Regions from separate parts of the Anaerolentibacter hominis genome, predicted to be linked through region 1. Evidence: riboswitches for the same ligand, from Rfam matches in the RefSeq annotation. Region 1 holds a riboswitch; the other holds the start of a gene.
What was found. Region 1 has a riboswitch for cobalamin ahead of cobI (precorrin-2 C(20)-methyltransferase). Riboswitches for the same ligand answer to the same signal wherever they lie in the genome.
Positions count from the first base shown of each region.

Region 1 (5,975 bases):
TACAGAGCTGTTTTGAGGATGCGGATCAATTCCGGAGCAGGCTGAAGGAGACAAAAACAGCCTGACTTCGAGTTGTTTTATCGTTAAAGGTAAGTTACTGGTACACGGTTCGCAGAAAGGTGGTTACACGATGGGAAACTGGAAAGACACGCGCGGACGCCTTGCAGAGGCAAAAACTCTCTCGAGCCGTCTGATGCATATGCATTATTGTGAGAAAAATCCGGAAGGAGTAGCAGATTATTTTGCTCCGCAGGTTACCTGGATAGGCGCGGGTGAGGAACAATTCCTGGCAGATCATGATGCTATTGAAAAAATGTTCCGTCAGTTCGGGGGTACGATCCCGCGCTGTACGATTCAGAATGAGGAATACGAGGCGATCCAGCCGGTATCGGGGCTGTATGTGGTGTCCGGAAGAATGTGGATTGAAACTGCTCCTGACGTGGAGATGTACCTGAGGGTGCACCAGCGGGTAACATTTGTCTTTCAGGAGACGGCGCAAGGACTTAAATGTGCCCATATTCATTGCTCCAACCCCTACCAGGAGATGGTTGGAGGGGAGTTCTTTCCTGAAAAAATCGGCCGCCAGTCTTACGATTATGTGCAGGAGCGGCTGTTGGCTCTGGAGGCACAGACGGTTCAGCAGAACCGTCAGATGGACGTGGTCATGTCATCGATCGCAGGAGGTTTGAAAATAAGCAGGGACGACGATACCTATTCATTTGCGTTTGTAAGCCGGGAGGCGGCTGCCCTGTTTGGCTATACAGTAGAAGAATTTATGGAGGTTACAGGCGGGACAGCAGTAGGCGCCGTGTATCCTCCTGATCTGGAACATGCTCTTTCAGACTGTGCTGAGGCATTCCGGGACGGAGGAGTCTCTTATTCCACCCGTTACCGGGTGCGCTGCAAGGACGGCAGTCTGAAATGGATCATTGACAGCGGTAAAAAGGCGCAGGATAAAGAAGGACAATGGATGGTCAACAGCCTGTATCTGGATATAACCCAGACAGAGGAAGCCGCGGAGCGGCTGCGGGAACAGACTTCCCTGCTCACCAGCATCTACGATACAGTGCCCTGTGGAATTCTCCGGTTTGTCCGCCACAACGACGGTACTTATGAGCTGATATCTGTCAATCAGGCTGCAATCTCCATTCTGGGCTACAGCAATCTGGAGGAGGGAATGAAGGACTGGCATGACGGGGTCCTGGGAACCGTAGTACCGGAAGACCGGGCTATGCTCAAACAGACGTACAGCCGGCTTGAAAAGATAGGGGACCGGCAGGACCGGCAGTACCGGGTAATGTGGTGGGATGGTTCCCGCCGCTGGCTTGACGGCACGAACATGATTGTTGACCGGACACCGGAGGGGGAGGCGGTTATCCAGCGTACCTTCGTGGATATTACCGAGCGGAAGCGGCTGCAGCAGCAGCTGGAACGAGAACAGGAAATGTATCGGGTGGCAATGGAGGCCAGTTCCGACGTGATGTTTGAATATCTGATTGATTCGGACACCTTTATCAGCTATGAACCCAGGCACGGATCGGGTGTGATCAGGAGAGAACTTGCTGATTACAGCCGGCAGCTGGCCTATGGTCATATCGTTTATCCGGAGGATGTGCCGGCCGTGATTGACAACATCTGCAACGGCCGCGCCGAGATGTTCGAGGTACGGAAGATGATACCCGACGGCCGGGAGGGAGAATATCAGTGGCATCAGGTAAACAGCCGTCTCATTGAGAAGGATGGGAGGCCCTTCCGTGTGGTTGGAACCATCCGGAATATACACAGAATGAAAGAGACCCTGTCGGAGAATAACGAGAGGCTCCATTTAAGCCAGTCAGCCCTTCAGGCCATAAGCGGAGTTTACATGAGCATCTTCTATGTGAACCTGACAAAGGATCAATATTATGCTGTGCGTCTGCCTCAGGCATATGATGTCCTGTCATTTCCGCGTACCGGAAGTTTTACAGGGGATCTGTGCAGCGGGCTGCTGCCAAATGTGCGGGAGGAGGACCGTCTCCGGGTGTCCCGTGTCTGCACAGGAGAATTCCTGATACAAAGTCTGCCGTTAATCAGCGGACATGTGGAGGTGGAGTTTCGTCTGAATGATAAGGGGCGGGCACCCTCTCCCTGGCTGCGTCTGGAGGTTCATCCGGTTTCGGCGGATAATGCGGATATCAAAACGGTTATTCTTACTCTGCGCAATGTCAGTATGGAGAAACAGAAGGAACTGGAACGGCTGGAGGAAGAAAAGGCGGCCAAGCATGCATTGGAAGAAGCATACGAGGGGGCGAGGAGAGCAAACGAAGCAAAATCAGATTTCCTGTCCAGAATGAGCCATGATATCCGCACGCCTATGAATGCTATCCTGGGAATGACTGCCATTGCAGAGCATCAGATGGATAACCGGGAAAGGATGAAGGACTGTCTTTCCAAGATTCGGGTTTCAGGCAATCATCTTCTGGGATTGATTAATGAAGTGCTGGATATGTCTAAAATCGAATCCGGAACGGTGGGACTCTGCGAGGATTCTTTCCTTCTCAGCGAGATGATGGATGATGTGATACAGATTATCCGGCCGGATGCCGACGCCCGGAGTCTGCGGCTTTCGCTACGCTCGGATATTACCGATGACGCGGTACGGGGAGATGTCATGCGGATGCAGCAGATTCTGCTGAATCTGCTGTCTAATGCAGTAAAATATACGGAGCCGGGAGGTTCTATTTCCCTGAGAGCACAGGAGCGGTCATCCGGCAGAAATGCAATCGGCTGCTATGAGTTTATTGTGGAGGACAATGGAATCGGCATGTCGCCTGAATTCCTCACCAAGCTCTTCTCTCCATTTGAGAGGGCGGACGATTCCAGAGTAAGCAGAGTGCAGGGGACGGGCCTTGGTATGGCGATCACCCGCAACCTGGTTCAGATGATGAACGGTACAATTCGGGTAGAGAGCCGGCTTGATGAAGGCACCCGCTTTACGGTAACTGTGTTTCTGAAACTGGAGGAACGGAAAGAAGCCAGAGCGGAGAGCACAAGACAGAGCAGCCGTAAGCCGTTTACGCCCGGAACCCGGGTCCTTATGGCGGAAGATAATGATATAAACCGGGAGATTGCACAAGAGCTGTTAAAGATGATGGGGCTGGAGACAGCCTGTGCGGTTAATGGGAAAGAAGCGGTGGACCTGTTTGCCGCCGATCCGCCGGGAACCTATTCCCTTATCCTGATGGATATACAGATGCCGGTTATGGACGGATATGAAGCAGCGGCAGCAATCCGGAGCATGGGGAAGGAAGGCGGGAGGCGGGATGCCCTGACGATTCCGATTGTAGCTCTGACAGCAAATGACTTTGCTGACGATGCCTACAGAGCCGTGCAGGCCGGGATGAATGAACATGTGTCAAAACCCCTTGATGTGGAACGGCTTACGAGTGTTCTGCATCGCTGGCTGGATCGGAATCAGAACTAGCGGTTCGCTTTCTTGAATTGACTTCAAGGCCCGGACCGTGTAGAATGTAAAATAATGTAGATTTCAGCAGATAAATCGGATAAGGTTCCCCGGAGCAGAAAAACTCCGGGATGAAAAGGGAAGCCAGGTGTAAATCCTGCGCGGTACCGCCGCTGTAATGGCTGAGTCAGGGCAAGATGCCACTGTCTGTTAAGATGGGAAGGCTGCCTGGGACGAAGAGGCCAGAGCCAGAAGACCTGCCTTATTCGCATAGCCCTTCCATTTCACAGGAGGGCAGCTTACGCGGCCAACGGAACTTTGGCAGATGTAATCGGGACAGCACAGGAGCTGTTTTGTTTTCATACCCTTTTCCGTAGGAAAAGGGTTTTCTTTTTTTGGAGAAACACGGTGCAGGGAGTGGACTGCTGCGGAGCGGCATTTATCGGACGGATCATATTGAATGAATAAAAAAGGCGGAAACAGAGATGAAAAAAGGGACTTTTTATGGTATCGGAGTGGGGCCGGGAGATCCGGAACTGCTTACGCTCAAGGCGGTTTTAGTTATGAAAAGATGCAGGGTAATTGCAGCGCCGAAGACGGCGGGAGAAAATATGACGGCGCTGGAGATTGCAAAGGCGTCAGTGGACTTATCGGATAAAGTTATTTTGCCTCTGCCTTTTCTGATGACGTCTGATTTAAAGAAGGCGGAGGAGGGACACCGAAGCGCAGCTGAGGCGGTGCTGGCTTATCTGAGAGAGGGGCAGGATGTAGCCATGCTCACTCTTGGGGATGTATCGGTCTATTCTACCTATGGATATCTGGCGGAATATGTGGAAGCGGAGGGGTATCCGATTGAAATGATTCCGGGTGTCACAAGCTTTTGCGCGGCGGCGGCCGCTCTCAAAATAAGCCTGACCAGGAAGGATAAGCCGGTTCACATTATACCGGTGGGATACGGGAATCCGGAGGAGACACTGCGGCTTGCGGGAACGCATGTGCTGATGAAGGCGGGGAGGAAACTTCCGGAAGTAAGGGAGATGCTTTCGCATATGGGGCTGAATGAACAGGCCGGTATGGTGGTCAACTGCGGTCTTCCCGGCGAAAAGGTATACGGCAGTATAGACGAAGCCGGGGATGAGAACGGATATTTTGCTACGATTATTGTCAGAAAATGATATGTGAAGAGGGAGAAAGAAAAATGAAATGTAATTCCAGAAAATTGCCAGTTATACTCTGCCTGCTCCTGGGGATGATCCTGCTTGGAGGCTGCAGTCCGAAGGAGGAGAGTACCGGGGCAGCTGCGTATACCTTTACCGACAGTTTGGGAAATGAGGTAGTTATAAAAGAAACGCCGGAACGGACCGTGGCTTTGATGGGGAGCTTTGCAGAGACCTGGCTGCTCTCCGGAGGAACACTCGCTGCTGTGACGGACGACGCCTACAGTGAGAGAAACCTGGATCTGCCGGAGGATACCGTACGCCTTGGACGGTTTCAGGAACCCGATCTTGAGGCGGTGCTTGGACTGAATCCGGATTTTGTCTTACTCTCCGCCGATACCGAAGGACATGTAAAGCTGGCCGGGACATTAAAATCAGCGGGTATCCCGGCGGCATATTTTCGGGTGGATACTTTTGACGACTACCTGGCTATGCTGAAGATATGCACAGATATCACCGGAAGAGAGGATCTTTATAAAGAGAACGGTACAAAGATTCAGGCTGAAATAGATGAGGTAATCTCCTCGGTTCAGGGGAAGGAGGCTCCACGGGTACTCTATATGCGCGCCTATTCTACCGGGGTGAAGGCAAAGGGGGAGGACAGCCTTACGGGAGCCATGCTGGACGATCTGGGCGCGGTTAATATTGTAAATGAGAACGGCGCTTCCCTGCTGGAAAATCTGCAGATGGAGTCTATCATAGCGGCTGATCCCGACTTTATTTTAGTCACAACAATGGGATCAGATACGGAGAAAGCGCTGGAAATGGTTCGAACCACGATGGAGGAAAACCCGGCCTGGGGGTCCTTGACTGCTGTAAAGGAAGGGCATTATCTTGTTCTTCCCAAAGAGCTGTTCCACTACAAACCGAACGCGAGATGGGGAGAAAGTTATGAAATGCTTGCAGAAATTCTCTATGGCAAAGAGCCGGATACAAAGCCATAAGGGTGTTGTTTACATACTTTTAACAGTGCTCCTCACACTTGCCGTCCTGTGCAGCTTAAGCTTTGGCTCCACCGATGCAGGACTTGGAGATCTGTTCTCCTTACTGGCTGGCCAGGGGGGAAGGAGCGGGGATATTATCCTGTACGTGAGGCTTCCCAGGACACTGGGCGCGCTGCTGACCGGGACCGCTATGGCTGTCTCGGGCGTGATTATACAGGGAGTTCTGGCCAATCCGCTGGCCGGCCCTAACCTGATCGGAGTGAACGCCGGTGCCGGACTTGCGGCGATTCTGTGCAGTGCACTGCTTCCGTCCATGCATACAGCTGTGCCGGCCGCCGCATTCGGCGGGGCGCTGGCTGCCAGCCTTCTGGT
Region 1 is NZ_JAWDIX010000001.1:728,011-733,985, forward strand. Features, by position in the region: gene ABCW47_RS03200 (Hpt domain-containing protein) at 1-65, shown strand, start outside; gene ABCW47_RS03205 (ATP-binding protein) at 131-3,463, shown strand; cobalamin riboswitch at 3,529-3,721, shown strand; gene cobI (precorrin-2 C(20)-methyltransferase) at 3,928-4,617, shown strand; gene ABCW47_RS03215 (ABC transporter substrate-binding protein) at 4,641-5,603, shown strand; gene ABCW47_RS03220 (FecCD family ABC transporter permease) at 5,551-5,975, shown strand, end outside.

Region 2 (5,975 bases), 110 kb from region 1:
TCTTAACCTGTGTTACGACACAAGGACCAGCCTGCAGCACTGTTACCGGAGTTAAAACTCCATCATCATTGAAGATTTGAGTCATTCCGACTTTTGTTGCTAAAATCGCTTTCTTCATTATGAATCTGCACCTCCTGTTAATCTACAGCGGAGCGTTACCTGGTATGCTTAAGCTTGTGCTCATGTACACCTGCGAAACTATCGTTTCTCGGTGTCCGCGGCTTCGCCGCTTCTACATCCGCAGGCTCATCTCGGAACTATCGTTCCTCGATGGCCGTGACTTCGTCACGCCTGCACTTTTTATGCTCATGTACACCTGCGAAACTATCGTTTCTCGGTGTCCGCGGCTTCGCCGCTTCTTTCGGTGCCAAATACGGCATCTCGAAAGCGAGCTTTCCGATGCCGTATTTGGCACCGAAACATTCGCATAAGGTCTAACGCTCATCCTAGATGGTCTACCCGAGTGCTTGGTCTCTCATCGAGCTCTTGGACTCTATATAATAAACCCTAAGGATTACTTGCTATGTTTTTGTTATTATTTTGTTTTCATCTTAATATCGATGTAAACGCCGGCCGGCATTTCCAGTCTGGATAATGCATCAACCGTTTTCTGACCTGGTGTGATGATATCAATCAGTCTCTTGTGTGTCCGCTGTTCAAACTGCTCTCTGGAATCTTTGTACTTATGCACAGCTCTAAGAATTGTAACAACCTCTTTCTTAGTCGGCAGCGGCACCGGTCCGCTCACCTTAGATCCTGTCTTTTTTACAGTTTCAATGATTTTTGCAGCTGACTGATCAACTAACTGATGATCATACGCCTTCAGTGTAATTCTCATTACTTGACTTGCCATAAAAAAAGTCGCCTCCTTTTCGCACTTTTGCAGTACGACAAGCGGTGACTGTACACGTATCCGTGTGTATCCTGTTTAAACACATACCAGAACTCCATAGATGACACTCAGAATATGAGTGCTACACACGTTTTCTGCCCAAAGGCAGAATATTCAACTAGGTACAGTGACTTGTCGCCAGTTTACATAACTTGACATTCGCTCCACGGAAAACCTGCGCCAAAATACCGCGTATTACCCGAATTTTACGCAGCAACCTCACGCTTCTACGCTATCAATGTCACAACATTTGTTATTATATAGGAAAATTCCGGGATTGGCAAGGATTTCTTTTCAATTTCCTTCCAAAAATTTTTCTCAAAGTTTCACAAACTTTTCATTTCTTTTTTGTGCACTTTGTACAAGCCGATCTTTCCCGGTATTTTGTACTGCTTTTACTTCGACGTTCTCTTCTCTCCCGCTATTTCAAATCTGAGCCGAATTTCTATCAGATCCGGCTGACTCTCTTTTTTATAATAGGAAGAAAGACTGATTTAATTCCGTTATAAACTGCATAAATCCTGCAATTTGTGCTGCACAGTTTATGTTTCTTACAGAAATTGACTTTTTATAGTATACCACTTATAATGAAATCTACCAAATTTTTTGTAAGTGCCCATCCGCAGGGTTGGGATAATAGGGAATCAGGTGGGAATCCTGAACAATCGGGTTGCTGTATTTCGGGTGCCCGCCGCACTATGCCATTGCGAAAGCGAGAAGGCGCGGCCGGCGATACACGATAAGTCAGAAGACCTGCTTACAGAATTAATGGATTTGCTTCCCACAGAAGGCAGCCATTAAAATAAATGCCTGTGTCATCTGGCTTTTTTTGATGCTCGTTTTACATAATGGGAGGTTCATTACCGCGCGGTTTCCTGTCTGCAGTATGCAGGGGAGCCGCCGCGCCATGTGCCTCTTTTTGTATTAACAGGCGCTTTTTGTGTGAAGACTATACTTTTTACTTTTGAAAGGAGTCTTTACAAATGAAACAGAAAAAATTCTATTTTCTTATGCTGGCAGTCATCTTAACCTTGGGTGTGCTTCTGACCGGATGCAGTTCGGATAAAACTGCGGGTGATCAGAACGATGTATCCGGGACTGATATTCCGGCGTCCTCAGATGGGGCTGAATCTAAGGATTCGTCCCAGACAACTCCCCATTCCGATTCAGATGCACCAATTCCCCACAGTGACAAATTCAAAGTAAGCGACGGTAAAGTGACTTTTACAGATGCCGCCGGCTCGGAGGTTTCTCTGACCATAAAACCGCAGCGGGTTGTAACTCTGTCCAACAACTGGCACGATCTATGGTTTGACTGCGGCGGTACAGCGGTTGCCCGTGTAGACGAAGAGCTCTGTGCCCTGCGAAACGAGGACGCTAAATCGGTAAAAGTCATCGGCGGTTCCTCCACCGTCTCCCTGGAGGCCGTTCTCGCAGAAAATCCGGACCTGGTTATTCTCGGATCACCGTCCAAAGATGGACAGGACATGGCTGCAGCCTTAAAGGATGCCGGCGTAGAATATCTTCTTTATGATTATGAAAATTTTGAAGGGTTTCTGGAAACGCTGGAGCTCTACTCCATTTTAACAGATCGCTCCGATCTCTATAAAAAATGGGCGGCCGAAACTATTGCCCAGGTGAACGAAGTCCGCGCAATCTGTGCAAAACAGACGCCGGCTCAGATCGTTATGCTGCTTCCCCATGCTACAAATGGTATCTATGCACTGAAAAACAGTGGTTTTCTGGGCAGCCTTCTGGAAGATCTGAACACGGTCAACGTCGCATTCCAGGATGAACGCGGGGAAGATAAAAATTTTGTAATCAGCATGGAGCAGCTTCTTAAGCTGGACCCGCAGTTTGTCCTGTCACGGGGAGGTTCCGGTGACGGCAGTGCGGAGACCGCCACCGGAATCTATGAGTCAAATCCACTCTGGTTTGCATTGACCGCAGTGAAAGAAGACCGTTATCATCATCTCCCATCCGACTTATTCCTGTACAAGGCTAATGTCAGGTATGGAGAGGCTTATGAGTATCTTGCCAGGATTCTTTATCCCGATGCCTTTGCTAATTAGAGGATGTAAACATGATTAAAAAAGACCCGGAGGGCAAGGCCCTTCTTACCCATAAGCATCGCCTGGCACGAATCGGAATCTGCTGCCTCATACTGATGATCGGTCTTTTTCTCAGCATTGCAATGGGTGCGGTAGAGTATTCACTGCCGGAAATTTTTCATGATTTATTTCGGGAATCAGAAGGAGTTAATCATATCATTCTGGCTAATGTGCGGCTTCCCCGCACATTAGTCGGCGGTCTGGCCGGTATGTGTCTGGGGCTGTCCGGGGCTGTCATGCAGGGCATCACCAGAAATCCAATGGCTTCTCCTTCCATTTTAGGTGTAACAAATGGCGCCGCTCTTGTCACCCTGCTGTTGTTTGTCTATTTTCCCTCTGCCCATTATCTGACGCCGGCAGCGTCCATTCTGGGAGCCTTTGTCACCACCATGCTGGTCTATTTTCTCGCCTGGAAGAATGGGGTTGCGCCGGTCCGCTTTATTTTATCCGGAGTGGCCGTCTCCAGTATACTAAATGCCTTTTACAGTGTGGTTTCTGTTCTTCATCCCGATGCAATCCAGGGAATGATCGGTTTCTCCGTCGGCAGTTTAAATGCCAGAACCTGGAATCATTTTATGCTTATCCTTCCCTATGCGCTGGCGGGTCTTATCCTGGTCATGTGTCTTACCAATCGTCTGAACCTTCTTTCCATGGGGGATGAAGTTGCAACCGGACTGGGCCTGAATGTGGAACGCACCCGGCTTCTTTTTATTGTGATCAGCTCCCTGCTTGCCGGAAGCGCAATCAGCGTTGTAGGTCAGATTGCATTTGTCGGTCTGTGCGTACCCCACATTACCAGAATGCTGGTGGGATCGGATTACCGGTATCTCCTGCCCGCTTCCGCCATCAATGGCGCCTCCCTCATCATCTGCTGCGACTGGCTGGCCAGAATTGTGATCCGGCCTGAGGAAATGAATGTAGGAATTATGATAGCCGCTTTAGGAGCTCCTTTTTTTCTATACCTGCTTCGTCGGAAGGGAGGGTATCAGATGTGATACAGGCAGAACATATTTATTATTCTATTGACGGAACGCCAATTCTTAATGATATCTCATTTTCCGCGGAACAGGGCGAAATTGTGACAATTGTGGGTGCCAATGGCTGCGGAAAAAGTACACTTTTAAAAATACTGGCCCGGCTGCAAAAGCCCGACAGCGGTACCATACAGTTTTTTGGAAAACCACTGTCCGCCTATCCCGGAAAAGAGCTGGCCAAACAGCTGGCTATTCTTCCCCAGCACAAACAGGTTCCTCCTGATATGACGGTAGAGCAGCTAGTACAGTTTGGCAGATACCCTTATACGGGGGTTGGCGGGCAGCTGAAACCGGCTGATTTTGCGGCTGTAGACGAGGCACTTAAGCAGACCGGCATGGATCAGTTCCGGGACCGCTCAGTTTCCACTTTGTCGGGCGGGGAAGGCCAGATGGCATGGATTACCATGGCCATCGCCCAGACTCCCAGGATTTTACTTCTGGATGAACCTACCACATATCTGGATATCTGCTATCAATTGGAAGTTTTACAGATGATACGTCATCTAAACCGCTCTCTTTCTCTGACTATCGTCATGGTTCTGCACGATTTAAACCAGGCTGCCGCTTATTCGGACCGGATCTATGCCATGAAGCCTGGTTCCTGTTACTGTTTCGGCGGTACGGAAGATGTGATGTGTGACGATATGTTCCGGGAAGTATTTTCTGTGGAAATGAGAACTTATAAAGCAGGAGCAAAAATGGTATACATACCGGAAAGGATTGTAAAAGATGAACCATGAAATCCGTAAAATAGCAATCTATGGGAAAGGTGGAATCGGGAAATCCACAACCACCTCCAATATTGCCTGCGCGATGGTTAAGCAGGGACTTCGTGTGATGCAGATTGGCTGTGACCCCAAGTCAGATTCTACTATCTCTCACACCCGCGGTCAGAGGATACCCACCGTACTGGACAGCATCCGGGGCCAGAGCGGAGATTTAAAACTGTCAGATATTGTGATTACCGGTGAAGATGGGGTTCTGTGCGTGGAGTCGGGCGGTCCTACCCCAGGCGTGGGGTGCGCCGGCAGAGGTATCATTGCCGCATTTGAAAAACTGAATGAACTGCACGCCTTCGAGACTTATCAGCCCGATGTGGTTCTCTATGATGTACTGGGTGATGTGGTCTGCGGCGGATTTACCATGCCAATCCGCAACGGCTATGCGAAGGAAGTCTTCGTGGTTACCTCCGGAGAAATGATGTCCCTCTATGCCGCCTCCAACATTGCAGCGGCTCTGCATCATTTTCAGGACAAGGGATACGCCAGATTCGGCGGACTGATCGTAAATGCCAAGGGGTTCCCGGGGGAGGAGGCAAATATCCGGAAAGCCGCAGAGGAACTGGACACTAAAGTATTATGTTCTCTCTCCAGAGATCCTCTGGTACAGCAGGCGGAGAATCAAAATCGCACCGTTGTCAGTGCATTTCCCGAATCCGATCTTGCCCATCAGTATCAATCCCTGGCCAAACTTCTGGGGTGTGAAGTGTTATGAATACAAGCAGCGGCTATAGATTAAAAAAACTCTCAGAAATCCAATCTTACTCCCACATTGTAAGTCCGTCTGCCGCCATACGGCGGGGAATGCACTGTCCGCTCTTTGGCTGCACTCTGCTCATGCAGCAGCTGGAGCACACTGCCGTAATTATAATGGGGACGGAAGAATGTGGGTTTTACAGCAAAGAAATCTTGAAGGTAGTAAATCCGGAACACTATATGGAAGCCCCGGTTTATTGCTTCACTCTGGAAGAGTCTGATATTATCTTCGGTTGTGAAAAACAACTGCTTTCTCTGATTGAGGAAATTGAGAAAAAAGACAGCCCGGAAATCATCTATTTGGTGTCCACCTGTGTTACCGCTCTCATTGGGGAGGATATGAAGGGGTTAATTCGCAAAGCCGGTTTTCTGACCCAGGCCGCTGTTTTCTGCGTGGAAGCAG
Region 2 is NZ_JAWDIX010000001.1:838,129-844,103, reverse strand. Features, by position in the region: gene rplC (50S ribosomal protein L3) at 1-118, opposite strand, end outside; gene rpsJ (30S ribosomal protein S10) at 536-853, opposite strand; cobalamin riboswitch at 1,486-1,667, shown strand; gene ABCW47_RS03745 (ABC transporter substrate-binding protein) at 1,876-2,964, shown strand; gene ABCW47_RS03740 (FecCD family ABC transporter permease) at 2,976-3,998, shown strand; gene ABCW47_RS03735 (ABC transporter ATP-binding protein) at 3,995-4,777, shown strand; gene ABCW47_RS03730 (nucleotide-binding protein) at 4,779-5,531, shown strand; gene ABCW47_RS03725 (nitrogenase component 1) at 5,528-5,975, shown strand, end outside.
Region 2: linked by a shared signal. The riboswitch ahead of ABCW47_RS03745 (ABC transporter substrate-binding protein) and the one ahead of cobI (precorrin-2 C(20)-methyltransferase) in region 1 are both predicted to bind cobalamin.